Regions from separate parts of the Catellatospora sp. NPDC049111 genome, predicted to be linked through region 3. Evidence: riboswitches for the same ligand, from Rfam matches in the RefSeq annotation. Region 3 holds a riboswitch; each other region holds the start of a gene.
What was found. A riboswitch is a leader RNA that binds a small molecule or an ion and turns the genes downstream of it on or off. The one in region 3 is predicted to bind cobalamin.
Positions count from the first base shown of each region.

Region 1: linked by a shared signal. The riboswitch ahead of bluB (5,6-dimethylbenzimidazole synthase) and the one ahead of AB0B66_RS04665 (ribonucleoside-diphosphate reductase subunit alpha) in region 3 are both predicted to bind cobalamin.
Region 2: linked by a shared signal. The riboswitch ahead of AB0B66_RS27995 (ABC transporter substrate-binding protein) and the one ahead of AB0B66_RS04665 (ribonucleoside-diphosphate reductase subunit alpha) in region 3 are both predicted to bind cobalamin.

Region 1 covers NZ_JBEZEB010000016.1:87,611-92,014, reverse strand. Annotated here, with positions in the region: gene AB0B66_RS22595 (hypothetical protein) at 174-806, shown strand; gene AB0B66_RS22590 (phosphotransferase) at 936-1,721, opposite strand; gene AB0B66_RS22585 (hypothetical protein) at 1,778-1,900, shown strand; cobalamin riboswitch at 1,862-1,992, shown strand; gene bluB (5,6-dimethylbenzimidazole synthase) at 2,052-2,681, shown strand; gene AB0B66_RS22575 (class I SAM-dependent methyltransferase) at 3,008-3,802, opposite strand; gene sodN (superoxide dismutase, Ni) at 3,879-4,283, opposite strand; gene AB0B66_RS22565 (flavin reductase family protein) at 4,283-4,404, opposite strand, start outside.
Region 2 covers NZ_JBEZEB010000025.1:23,518-27,921, reverse strand. Annotated here, with positions in the region: gene AB0B66_RS28005 (ABC transporter ATP-binding protein) at 1-324, opposite strand, end outside; gene AB0B66_RS28000 (iron ABC transporter permease) at 324-1,352, opposite strand; gene AB0B66_RS27995 (ABC transporter substrate-binding protein) at 1,354-2,271, opposite strand; cobalamin riboswitch at 2,374-2,504, opposite strand; gene AB0B66_RS27990 (DUF4229 domain-containing protein) at 2,544-2,849, opposite strand; gene AB0B66_RS27985 (hypothetical protein) at 2,908-3,342, opposite strand; gene mqnE (aminofutalosine synthase MqnE) at 3,346-4,404, opposite strand, start outside.
Region 3 covers NZ_JBEZEB010000002.1:465,413-469,816, reverse strand. Annotated here, with positions in the region: gene AB0B66_RS04665 (ribonucleoside-diphosphate reductase subunit alpha) at 1-2,152, opposite strand, end outside; cobalamin riboswitch at 2,450-2,640, opposite strand; gene AB0B66_RS04660 (rhodanese-like domain-containing protein) at 2,817-3,293, opposite strand; gene ftrA (transcriptional regulator FtrA) at 3,389-4,372, shown strand.

The DNA of each region.
Region 1 (4,404 bases), on a different contig from region 3:
GGCGAGGCGAGGATCGTTCCGGGAATGGAGATCGCCAGACTCGCGAGGAACGGCCCCAGCAGGATGAGCATCAGACACCCGCACCCGGAAGGGTTTTTGCGCCGCGCCATCGACTTTCCCTCCATATCGGACGACATGTGATCATAACTTTTGGCGAGTCCTAATATGGCGCGATGAGTGAACAGATCCGCCAGCCGACGCCGTCCGTGGTACCGCCACCTGTGCCGCCTCCCGGCCGGTCGTCGTGGCTGCTCGTCGGTGCCGGGCTGGGCGCGATGGTCGCCGCGTGCCAGCTCGCCGTCCTGATCGGTCCGCTGCTCGGCGCGGCCCGGCAGGCCCTCGGCCTGACGGCGACCGGGCTGACGACCGTCGTTGTCGCGCAGTTGGCCGCCATCGTGTCGGGATTCGCGGCCGGTTACCTGCTCGGGCGGCGGGCGCCTGCGGCGGTGACCGGATCGGCGCTCGTGCTGATGCTGCTCGGTGCAGTGATCGTCGCGTTCTCGCCTTCGGCGGCGATACTGACGATCGCCGTGCTGCCGGCCGGACTAGGTCAGGGCGCGGCGCTCGGCGCCGGTGCCGCCTCGACTGGCCGGGCAGGCGAGCGGCGGGCACAGGCGCGGCTGGCCCTCGGCTTCGCCCTGTTGTTCGCGCTCGCGTTCGGCGCGCTGCTCGGCTGGTTCGCCACGAGGTCGCTGAGCTGGCGGCTGGCCTGCCTGGCGACGGTGCCGTCTGTCGTCGTCGGGCTGTTCGCGGTGGTGGTCATCGCGGTGGCCGCGTCGGTGCGCGGCACCCAGGCGGGGCGCTGAGGTCTCCGCCGCGATTCGATCGACCGCGTGCCGGCCCGACCAGATCATCGACATCTCGGCCCTGCTGCGCGCCCGTGGGAAGGTTTATCCGGCCGATCCGAGCTGACCGTGGAGCCGCACGGCACCGCTCTACAGGCAGGATCCCAGGTCGGCGGAGACGTCATGAAGCCACCGCAGCTGACCGGCGTAGTACTCCAGGGAGGCGGCCGCCTCGGCTGGTGCGAGCGGCGCGTACTTGACGCGCTCGACCTCGTGCAGTTTGGCCCGTTGCAGAGCGGGCAGCATCGCCTGCCTGTCGGCGAGCCCGTACGCGTCGACGAACAGGCGAAGCCGCCTCGGCAGGTCCGGCAGGGGGTCGAAGTCGGCTTCGCGTAGTTGCCCGGGTGGGCACAGCGGCACGAAACTCCACGCGGCCGCCGCCAGGTCGTCGAGCGGGTCCACCGGCTGCGTGGCGTCCCAGTCGATGAACGCCACCGGGATCCCCGCCCGGTAGACGGTGTTCCACGGTCCGAGGTCACCGTGGGAGACGATCTGTCCCGGGCGGGGCGCACACGGATGGAAGCGGTAAGCGGTGATCGTCGGGCTGAACCCGGCTGCCGCGTGGTGCAGCCGCCTGATCAGCTTCGCCGCCTCGGTCAGGGCTCGGTCCGTGCGGGCGTACCCCGGCAGGCGGGCACCACGGCCGGGCTGCCACTGCGGATCCACCGCCACGTCCCCGGACAGGTATGTCAAAACCTCGTGACCGCCCTCGACACCCACGAACCGCGGCGAACCGGCGAATCCGACCGACTCCAGGTGGCCGAGAAACTCGTGCACCGCCGGCGACCACGAGCCCATCGGCCGGTGCACGTGGCCGCCGCGGCGCACGATGCCGGCCGTCATCCGGCCGCCCACCAGCGGTTCCTCCCCGTCCATCGGTCCAGTATCCACGGCAGTCGCTTGCTCGCGGGACGTGAGGCGACCGTGCATTCGTGACGAACGGGCCACCCGAGCCGGTGGGTCTGCGGTTGGTCGCGTATCCGGTCGTGGCCGCGCCGATGGCGGTGCTGCTCGGCGTCGGCGGTAACGTGTCCGGCACGGGCCCGCCGCGGTGACCAGGGAGCTGCCGCCCACGCGCAGTACGCGCAGCCACTGGCCTGACCGGCTGGGAAGGCGGGCGGAGGGCGTCGATCTGGGAGTCCGAAGACCGGCCTCGCGTCCACGGCCCCGGCCTGCCCGGAGCCCGACAGCAGCGGGAGCCTGCCCATGGTCAGCGAGTTCTACGACGTCATCCACCGCCGCCGGGACGTGCGTGGACAGTTCACGGGGGCCGCGATCTCGGTCGACGTGCTGGACCGGGTCCTGGAGGCGGCGCACGCCGCGCCCAGCGTCGGCCTGACGCAGCCGTGGGATTTCGTCGTGGTCCGCGACCGGCCGCTGCGGGAGGCGTTCCATCAGCACGTACACCGGGAACGTGAGGTGTTCGCCGCCACGCTGGACGCCGAGGCCGCCGAGCGGTTCGCCCGGATCAAGATCGACGGGGTGCTGGAGTCGACGCTGTCGGTCGTGGTGACCTACGACCCCGACCGAGGATCTCCCGCGGTGCTGGGCCGGCACGCGATCGCCGACGCCGGGCTGTACTCGGTGTGCCTGGCCATCCAGAACCTGTGGCTGGCGGCCACGGCGGAGCAGTTGGGCGTCGGGTGGGTGTCGTTCTACCGCGAGGAGTTCCTGCGGGAGCTGCTAGCCATTCCGGCCGGGATCCGTCCGGTCGCCTGGCTCTGCCTCGGCCCGGTCACCCACCTCGAAGCCGTGCCCGACCTCGAACGGCACGGCTGGCGCCGCCGCCGGCCGCTGGCCGAAGCCATCCACACGGACCGGTGGACACCTCGCTGAACGGGGCGATCACAGGATCAGGTCAACGCACCCGGGACCGGGCGTCCGAAAGCTCACGTCGTGACTCGACAGCTGCAGCCGGGAGACGCCCAGCACGGAGAAGCGAAGCTCGACGACCAGAGCACCAGCACGACGGCTCCGATCCGCAGCACGGTTGCCCACCCTGGGTCCCGTCGGGGCACGGGTGTGACGTCGTGGCCGAGAGGGTCGCCCGGCCGCGGCCACAACGGATCGACCTCCGACATCACCTGAAGGGCGGAGTTCCGGTGCGCCGAGGCGTCGCCCGGAACCGGAGTCTCTTCCGCGGCACCAGTCACCGCCACAGCCTAGACATGGTCGGCGGATTGCGTCGTCCCTGCTGAGGCTGTGATGAGCACGGTGTGCTTGCGTACGCGGAAGCTGCCGTCGGCATCGATCCGGGCCTGGAGGTGGTTACGGGCCGCGGCGAACTGCTTCGGCGTGAGCGGTTCGGACGACAGGCTGGCGAGATAGGTGAGGACCGGGTCGGGGCTGGGGACTTCGAGGTCGCCGTGGTAGCGCTCGACCGAGACGTCGGCGAAGAGGCGCGCCAGGTAGCCGGGACCGGTCTCGGCGGTGAAGTCGTTCTGGGTGGCGTGCAGCGCCAGGTCGGGGCGACCGACTGCCGGTCCGATGGCGTTGAGTTCTTCGAGGTGGTCGCGGCCGTTCACGGCGACCGCGAGCCGCCCGCCCGGACGCAGCACCCGGGCGAACTCGCGCAGCGCGGCAGCCGGGTCGTCGACGTGGTACAGCATGTGGTTGGCGATCACGGTGTCGAACACGGCATCGCCGAACGGCAGGTCCGTCGCGTCGCACTGCCGCACACGCGCTTCGGGGACGGTGCGCAGCTGCTCGCACATCGCGCCGGAGAAGTCCGTCAGGGTGAGGCGGATCCCTCTGGTGACGTGATCCACGTGGGTCCACAGTTTTCCGGTGCCGGCGCCGACTTCGAGTACGTCGCCGGCCAGCGGGAGCCGCTCGCCGAGCCAGGAGAACCAACTCTGCGGGTTCGTGCCGTAGGCATGCAGTGCGATGCGAGCGGTGAGGTTTTCGGTCGTCGTCGCGTACTGGCTGACGGCATGCGCGGACGGCGTCGAGGTCATCGTCGCATCGTAGATCGAGTCGCGTTGCGCGATGGGGCACCTCGCTCGCGGTCGTCGCGGGGTGCCCCATCATGGCTCAGGCCCGCTTGGTCTCCCAGAAGATCTTGGAGATCTCCTCGATCCTGCCCAGCAGCTGCTCGGCCACGGCCGGGTCGGCCTGACCCTTGGTGCCGGCGGCGCCGGACAGCTTGGTGGCCTCGTTGAACAGCTGGTTCAGGTTCGGGTACTTCTCGAAGTGCGGGGCCTTGAAGTAGTCGGTCCACAGCACCCACAGGTGGTGCTTGACCAGCTCGGACCGCTGCTCCTTGATGATCAGAGCCCGGGTGCGGAACTCCGGGTCCGTGTTGGCCTGGTACTTCTCGCAGATGGCCTTGATCGACTCAGCCTCGATCCGGGCCTGGGCCGGGTCGTACACGCCGCAGGGCAGGTCGCAGTGGGCGCCGGCGACCAGGCGCGGGCGCAGCAGGTGGGACAGTCTCATCAGGTTGCCTCCGGTGACAGTGGTGAGGTGTGGAACCTCCTGGCGTGGTAGATCAGCTGCCCGTCGTCGGGTCCGTGGAAGACGTCCAGGACACCGGCGACGACGACGGTCGCGTCGCCGA
Region 2 (4,404 bases), on a different contig from region 3:
GCGGCCCAGCGGGGCGATGTAGGGGGTGCGCCCGAGCAGCACATAGTCGAGCACCCGCATCCCGGGTGGCACCACGGGCTGCTGCGCCACCGTGGCCACGAGCTGGGCGCGGCGGCGGCGCGGTAGCGCCGTGGTGGGCGTACCGTCGATGATGATCTTTCCGTGGTGTGGCACCGCCCCGCCCACGGCCCGCAGCAGGGTCGACTTGCCCGCGCCGTTGGGGCCGATCACGGTGACCCACTCGCCGGAGGCCACGGTCAGGTCCACGCCGTGCAGGATCTCGGCGTCGCCCAGGGTCACCCGGACGTCCTCGACGGCCAGCATCAGACGCTCACCCGCCGGGTCGAGCGCAGCACCAGGATGAAGAACGGCGCGCCGAAGAACGCGGTGACCACGCCGATCGGCAGCTCGCCCGGGGCGATCAGGGTACGCGCGGCCAGGTCGGCCAGGGCCAGGAAGGCCGCGCCGAACAGCAGCGACAGCGGCAGGATCGAGCGGTACGAGCCACCGGCCAGCAGGCGCACCACGTGCGGCACGATGATGCCCACGAAGCCGATCAGCCCCGACACGGCGACCGCGGCGGCGGTGCCCAGCGAGGCCGCGGCCAGCAGGATCAACCGGGAGCGCTGCGGGTGCAGGCCCAGGCTCGCCGCCTCGGTGTCGCCGACGCTGAGCACGTCCAGCTCCCGGCGCAGGGCCAGCACCACGACCGTGGTGACCACCGCGTACGGCAGCAGCAGCGTCACCTCGTGCCAGCCGTTGGTGGCCAGCCGCCCGAGCAGCCAGGAGTACACCTCGCGGATGGTGTCCACATTGCGCTGGAGCAGGTACGTCTGGATCGCGGCGAGGAAACTCGACACGGCGACCCCGGCCAGGATCAGCGTCGCCGACGAGCGGTCCCGCCCGCCGGCCACCCCGAGCAGGTAGGTGACCACGACCGCGATACCCGCCCCGGCGAACGCGGCCAGCGGCAGCACGGCCCCGGCCCGGAACGCGATCGCCATGGTCGCGCCGAGCCCGGCTCCTGCGGCGACACCGAGCAGGTACGGGTCGGCCAGCGGGTTGCGGAAGACGCCCTGGTAGCAGCCGCCGGCCAGGGACAGCATCGCGCCGACCAGCAGGCCCAGCACCACCCGGGGCAGCCGCAGCTCGGTGATGATGGCGATCTCGCGCTCGTTCAGCCCCGACGGCAGGTCCACGCCGGGGATCAGGTTGAGCAGCTCCGCCGCGACCGAGCCGGGCGGCAGCGTCACCGGACCCAGGGCGACCCCGGCGACGAGCGCGACCAGCACGGCTCCGATCCCGGCGGCGAGCCACCCGGGACGCAGCCGTGCCGGTCGCAGTGTCGTCACGTCAGGCCGGGACCTTGTTCGCGGCGTCGACGATCGCGCGGATCAGGTCGACGACGCGGGGGCCCCAGCGCGAGGCGATGTCGTCGTCCAGCGCGATGACCTGGCCCTTGCTGACCGCGGTCATGCCGGCCCAGCCCGCACGGGCCTTGACGGTGTCCAGGTTCTGCTGGCAGCACTTGGTGTCGGCCAGGAAGATCAGGTCCGGGTTCGACTTGACCAGCGACTCGGCGGTGAGCTGCGGGTAGCCGCTGCCCTTGGTGTCGGCGGCGTCGGCCACGTTCTTCAGCCCGGCCAGCTCGAACAGCGAGCCGATGAACGTCTTCGAGGTCACCGAGTACAGCGTCGGGTCCAGCTCGTAGTAGTAGGACAGCGGGGTCGCGCGCTTCGGCAGGTCCTTGACCAGCTTGGCGATGTCGTCCTTCATTTTCTGGCCGAGCGCGGCCGCCTCGGCCTTGTGGCCGGTCAGCTCACCCAGCTCGGCGAGCTGCTGGTACGTGTCGTCCAGCGTCACGGCGGCCGGGGCCACGTAAACCGGGATCTTGAGGGTGGTCAGCTGGGCGACCACGTTGTTGGCGTCGGTGCTGAGCACGACCAGGTCGGGGCTCTTGGCGGCGACGGCCTCGGCGTTGGGCTGGAAGCCCGACAGCTCCGTCTTCGGCGCGTTCGCCGGGAAGTTCGAGTTGTCGTCGACGGCGACGACCTGGCCGCCGGCGCCGATCGCGAAGAGCATCTCGGTCGTCGTCGGCGACAGCGAGACGATCTTCACCGGCTGCGCGGGCAGCGTCACCGAGCCGACGGTCACCGGGTACGCCGCGGCGGCGTTCGACGGGGCAGGGGTCGCCGGGTCGTTCGTGGCGCAGGCCCCGAGCGCGGCGACGAGGCCGGCTGCGGCCAGCGCGCCGAACGCGCGGCGGGACAGGAAACGGGTACGCACTGATCCTCCTATCGGTCGAGGCAGGTCCTTCGCCGACAGGGCCCGATCAGGTGGGGCAGCCCGGTCCGCGAGACGCCCTTCCTCGAGAGCGTGGTTCGCGACTGCCGCAGGCGACCTGGCTCGCCCACCGAGGTGGGATCACAGTTGCGGGACAGCGCCGGGTTCACACCGGCTTCGCTGCGGGACAGTCAGCCGACACGCTAATACACACCCGTGCCGATGCTCGCGACGCGGAGTGGAGGATGTGCGCAGGCTCATCACGCCTGGGTCTTGTGGACCTCTTCGGCCTCGGCGGCGGGCACGTCTTCGCCGGGCTCGGTCTCGCCGGCCAGGGCGGCACGCAGCCGGTCCTTCTCGGCCCTGCGGCGGTCCACCGCGCCCTCGACCTGGGCCGCCACGTCGTCACGCAGGTTGCGCAGCAGGAAATAGCTCGCCGCCGCCGAGACCAGGATGGCGATCATCAGCTTGAGCAGCATGCTCAGGTTCGGCACGAACCACAGCGCGGCGAAGACGGCCAGGAAGAGCATCAGCCTGGCGAGCGTGTACTTGACAGCAGGACTCACCGGTCCAGGGTAGCCGCCGAACCTGCCGGGCCTCGGTCAGCCCCGCGCGAGGGGCCGGTCAGCCCCGTTCGGCGGCCGCCAGGCCGAGGTGCCAGAGCACGGCGTACACCACCGTGGTGACCAGCGCGCCCAGCCCGCCGGAGACCAGCGGCGGCAAGCCCGACGCCACGCCCACCGCGAGCACGCCGAGCACCACGGCCACCAGACCGGCGGCCGGGGCCACGGCGAGCCGCCCGCGGTGGCCCGCCGCCGCTTTGAACTGCTCCACGAAGATGATCGCCGGGAAGATCACCGCGAGCCAGCCGGTGAGGTCACCGAACTCGCCCATGCCGAGCAGGGCGAACAGGCCGTCGAAGGCGATCATGCCGAGCACGCTGATGGCGAACCCGGCCAGCGCGTACGCCACCAGGTCGGTGAGCGAGACGATGCGCCCGGACGCGTCCCGCCGCGGGCCCTTGCGCTGCTCCTCGGCCGGGCTCTGCGGATCGGCCACCCGTCAGGCCCAGACCTGCTGCGGCTCGCTGCGCCGCTCGGCCATGCTGACCGGCGCGCCGTACTCCTTGACGACCTGGTAGCGGGTGTCCCGCTCGACCGGGCTGAAGCCCGCGTCCCAGATCAGGTGGAGCAGGTCGTCGCGGTGCATCGTGTTCGGCGTGCCGTACGAGTCCGCGTCGTGCGTGATCTTGTACTCGACGACCGAGCCGTCCAGGTCGTCGACGCCGAAGTTCAGCGACAGCTGGGCCAGCGACAGGCCGTGCATGACCCAGAAGCACTTGATGTGGTCGAAGTTGTCCAGCATCAGCCGGGACACCGCGAACGTCTTGAGCGACTCGGCCGGGCTCGCCATCGTGGTGCGCGCCTGGATCCGGTTGCGGATCTTGCCGTCCGCGCTGTCGTGGAAGTCGTGCTGGTAGCGCAGCGGGATGAAGACGGTGAAGCCGCCGGTCTCGTCCTGCAGTTCGCGCAGGCGCAGCACGTGGTCGACGCGGTGCCGCGGCTCCTCGATGTGGCCGTAGAGCATCGTCGAGGGGGTGCGCAGGCCCTTGCTGTGCGCCAGGCGGTGGATGCGCGACCAGTCCTCCCAGTGGCAGGCGTGGTCGACGATGTGCTGGCGGACCTCCCAGTCGAAGATCTCGGCGCCACCGCCGGTCAGCGACTCCAGGCCCGCCTCCATCAGCTCGTCGAGGATCGCGTCGGCGGTCAGGCCGGAGATCTTCTCGAACCACTGCACCTCGGTCGCGGTGAACGCCTTCAGCTTGACGTTCGGCAGGGCCTGCTTGAGCTCCTTGAGCACGCGCGGGTAGTAGCGCCACGGCAGCGTCGGGTGCAGACCGTTGACGATGTGCAGCTCGGTGAGCTGCTCGTCCTTCATCTCCAGCGCCTTGGCGACGGCCTGCTCCACCCGCATGGTGTAGGCGTCCTTCTCACCGGGCTTGCGCTGGAAGGAGCAGTAAGCGCAGCTGGCCGAGCAGACGTTCGTCAGGTTCAGGTGCCGGTTGACGTTGAACATCACCCGGTCGCCGTTCTTCTCCGTCCGGACGTGGTGCGCGAGCCG
Region 3 (4,404 bases):
AGTAGGTGGTTTTTAGGCCTTTTCGCCAGGCGTAGGCGTACATCGAGGAGAGTTTGCCGATGTCGGGGGAGGCCATGAAGAGGTTGAGGGACTGGGACTGGTCGATGAAGGGGGTGCGGGCGGCGGCCAGGTCGATGAGGGCGCGTTGCGGGAGCTCCCAGGCGGTGCGGAAGCGGGTGCGCAGTTCGGCGGGGATCTCCGGGATAGCGGCGATGGAGCCTTCGGCGGCGAGGATGCGTTCGCGCAGGGTGGCGCTCCACAGGCCGTGGGCCTTGAGTTCGTCGACGAGGTAGCGGTTGACCTGGAGGAACTCGCCGGACAGGGTCTCGCGCTTGAAGACGTTGGCGACCGGCGGCTCGATGCACTCGGCGCAGCCGGCGATCGAGGCGATGGTGGCCGTGGGCGCGATCGCGATGAGCAGCGAGTTGCGCAGGCCGGTGCGGGCCACCTTGGCGGCCAGCTCGTCCCAGGCCCAGGAGCGGGTGCGGGTCGCGTCCGGGTAGTGATCGGGGTGCAGGACGCCGCGGGCGGCGCGGGTGTCCGCGTACGACGGGTGCGTGCCCAGCTCGGCGGCCAGGTCGGCGCTGGTGTCGTACGCCGCGAGCGCGATCTCCTCGGCGATGCGGGTGGACAGCGCCAGCGCCTCGGGCGAGTCGAAGTCCAGGTGCTGCGCGAAGAAGACGTCGGCCAGGCCCATCACGCCCAGGCCGATCGGCCGCCACCGGTTGTTGGCCCCGGCCGCCTCGCCGGTCGGGTAGTAGGACAGGTCGATGGTGCGGTCGAGCACGCGTACGGCGGTGCGCACCGTGTCACGCAGCGCGTCCCAGTCGACGCCGTCGCCGCCGAGGTGCGCGGCCAGGTTGATCGAGCCGAGATTGCACACCGCCGTCTCGCCGTCGCTGGTCACCTCCAGGATCTCGGTGCACAGGTTGGACAGGTGCACCGTGTTGCCGGCGACCGCGGTCTGGTTGCAGGCGCGGTTGGCGGCGTCCTTGAACGTCATCCAGCCGTTGCCGGTCTGCGCCAGGGTGCGCATCATGCGGCCGTACAGCTCGCGGGCCTGGACCGTGCGCACCGCGCGCCCGGCGGACTCGGCGGCCCGGTAGGCCGTGTCGAACTCCTCGCCCCACAGGTCGACCAGTTCCGGCACGTCCTTCGGGTCGAACAGCGACCAGCTCGCGTCGGCCTCGACCCGGCGCATGAACTCGTCCGGCACCCAGTTGGCCAGGTGCAGGTTGTGGGTGCGCCGGCTCTCCTCGCCGGTCGAGTCGCGCAACTGCAGGAACTCGTCCAGGTCGGCGTGCCAGGTCTCCAGGTAGACGCAGGCCGCGCCCTTGCGCCGGCCGCCCTGGTTGACGGCGGCGACGCTGGAGTCCAGCGTGCGCAGCCACGGCACGATGCCGTTGGACAGCCCGTTCGTGCCGCGGATCAGCGAGCCCCGGGACCGGATCCGGCTCCACGCCACCCCGATGCCCCCGGCGTACTTGGACAGCCGCGCGATCTGGCCGTAGCGCTCGTAGATCGACTCCAGCTCGTCGCGCGGCGAGTCCAGCAGGAAGCAGCTGCTCAGCTGCGGACGCCGGGCGCCGGCGTTGAACAGCGTCGGCGAGCTGGGCAGGTACGCCAGCCGGCTGAGGATGGCGTACAGCCGCGCGACCTCGGTGACGCTGCCCGGCAGCCGCCGCCCGGCGGTGCCCGCGTCGCCGACCTCGCCCATCAGGCCGCAGGCGACCCGGAGCAGGAACTGCTGGGGTGTCTCCAGCACCTTGCGGGTCACCGGGTGCCGCAGCAGGTAGCGGTCGTAGACGGTACGCAGCCCGAAGTACTCGAAGCGGTCGTCGGCGGCCGGGTCGACGAGCTCGGCCAGCTCGGCCACGTGGGCCGCGACGAAGGCGGCCAGGTCGTCGGCGAGCAGCCCGGCCGCGTGCGCGGCGCGCACGGAGCTCGGGAAGTCGGTGACGCCCTGGGCGGCCGCCTCCGCGGTGATGTGCACGGTGAGCAGCCGCGCCGCGAGCCGGCTGTACGACGGCTCCTGGGCCACCAGGGCGGCGGCCGTCTCGACGGCCCGCAAGCGCAAGTCGGCCTCGGTCGCGCCGGGCCAGACGCCGGCCGCCACCGGGGTCAGCACGGCCGTGTGGTCCACATCGGGCAGCCCTTGCGCCGCCTCGGCGAGCAGTGTCGCGAGCGACGCGGTGAGCGGCTCTGCGTCGGCGGTGCCGGAGTCGGCGGTGTTGCGGAAGGTGGTGCTGGTCAAAGTGTGCGCTCCCCCTCGTCGAAGCGCGGGAGGGCACGCGAACGGCACCGACCCGGCTGATCCGGGCCTACGCCATCCACCGAGGACCATCCCGCGCGGTCCGGTGTCGCGGCCCCTGGCCCTGCCGCGCAACGGCGCAGTCGGCACAGTGGGTCGCGGGCGCGTCGCGGAACCGTCCGCGGCACGCACGCCGGCAGGTCTTCGGGCTCGTGGGCGCGGCCGGGCGGCGCGGTGCGGACACCGTGCTGCCGTGGACCCCCTACGCCGTCGCTTCCCAGGCCGGACCGGCCCAGTGCTGTCCGCTCCCCTCTTCGCGGGAGGAGGGCGGGACGGCTTCGTTCCCACTCACCGCTGCGGGGCAGCTCCGGAATCGCACCGGATTCCCTCAGCGCGGACCGCCCTGCGGCGGCTCGCGCGCACCCCGAAACCCGGCCCCGAGGGGGCCGGAGGGGTGGACCAGCGATGCCCTCACACTACATCTAGTGGCACGCAGACAACAGCGGCCCCATATAGGCTCGGCGTGTCGTCGATGGCCCACCCTCACCGGCGTCGATGCGGGCGGTCAGCAGGCGCAGGCCGTGCCGCTCGCGGGGGCCGTCAGCGGGTCCACGTCGTTCTTGCGCAGCCCGAGGAAGGTCTGCGTGTCGAAGCCCTCGCGCACCCAGTACTCGTACCCGCCGAGCATCTCCTTGACCTGGTAGCCCAGACGGGCGAAGGCCAGTGCGGCCCGGGTCGCACCGTTGCAGCCAGGCCCCCAGCAGTAGGTGACCACGACGCTGCCGGCCGGCACGACCTCGGCCGCCCGTGCCGCGATCTCGGCGGTGGGCAGGTGCACCGCGCCGGGCAGGTGCCCCTGCTCCCACGCCTCCAGCGAGCGGGAGTCGACGAGCACGAAGCCGGGTGCGCTGGACGCCAGGTCGGCGGACACGTCGGACACGTCGGCCTCGAACGACAGGCGGCCGGCGAAGTGCGCGGCGGCGACGTCGGCGGCGGCCGGGGGCGTGCTGAGCACTGCGGAGGTGGTGACAACGGCGGGCATGGTCGGCTCCTTCTGGTCGGTCACTGGTTCCATCCTGTCGAGCCGGCCGGGCCACCAGAAGTGGCGAGAACGCCGCTGTCCGCTAAGATCTCGCCATGGGTACGCCCGTGACACTGGAGACCCGCGCCCGGCACCGGATCGCGGTGCTGGCCTACGCCGGGATGGCGCCCTTCGAGCTGGGCTGCGTGGTGGAGGTGTTCGGCCTGCCCCGCCCCGAACTCGACGTCGCCTGGTACGACCTCGACGTCTGCGCCGAGACGCCGGAGCCGATGCCGGCCGTCGGCGGCTTCTCGATCACCGCCCGGCACGGCCTGGACGTGCTGGCCGCCGCCGACACCGTGATCGTTCCGGGGGTTGCCGACGTCCGCGCCGAGGTCTCCCCCGCGCTGGTCGAGGCCCTGCGCACGGCCGCCGACCGGGGCGCTCGGATCGTCTCCATCTGCTCCGGCGCGTTCGCGCTGGCCGCGGCGGGCCTGCTGGACGGCCGGGCGGCCACCACGCACTGGAAGTACGCCCCGCTGCTGCGCGAGCGCCACCCGCTGGTCGAGGTGACCCCCGACGTGCTCTACGTCGACAGCGGGCAGGTGATCACCAGCGCGGGCAGCGCGGCCGGGCTGGATCTGTGCCTGCACCTGGTGCGCCGCGACCACGGCGCGCAGATCGCCAACACGGTCGCCCGGCGGCTGGTGCTGCCGCCGCACCGCGACGGCGGCCAGGCGCAGTTCATCGAATTGCCCGTGCGCGACGTCATCGACGACGACGGCGTGGCCCGCGCGATGGCCTGGGCACTGGACCACCTGACCGAGCCGCTCACGGTGAACCTGCTGGCCGCGCACGCGCGCATGTCCCCGCGCAGCTTCCTGCGCCACTTCGCCCGGCACACCGGCACCAGCCCGATCCGCTGGCTCATCGACCAGCGGGTGGCGGCCAGCCTGCCCCTGCTGGAAACCTCGGACTCACCCGTGGAGCAGGTCGCCGCCGCGGTCGGGTTCGATTCACCGGCCACGTTCCGGCACCACTTCAGCCGGTGCATGCGCACCTCGCCGTCGTCGTACCGGCGGACGTTCCGTGGCCGGTGAGCCGGGTCAGTCGGTCAGCAGCACTCGATCGA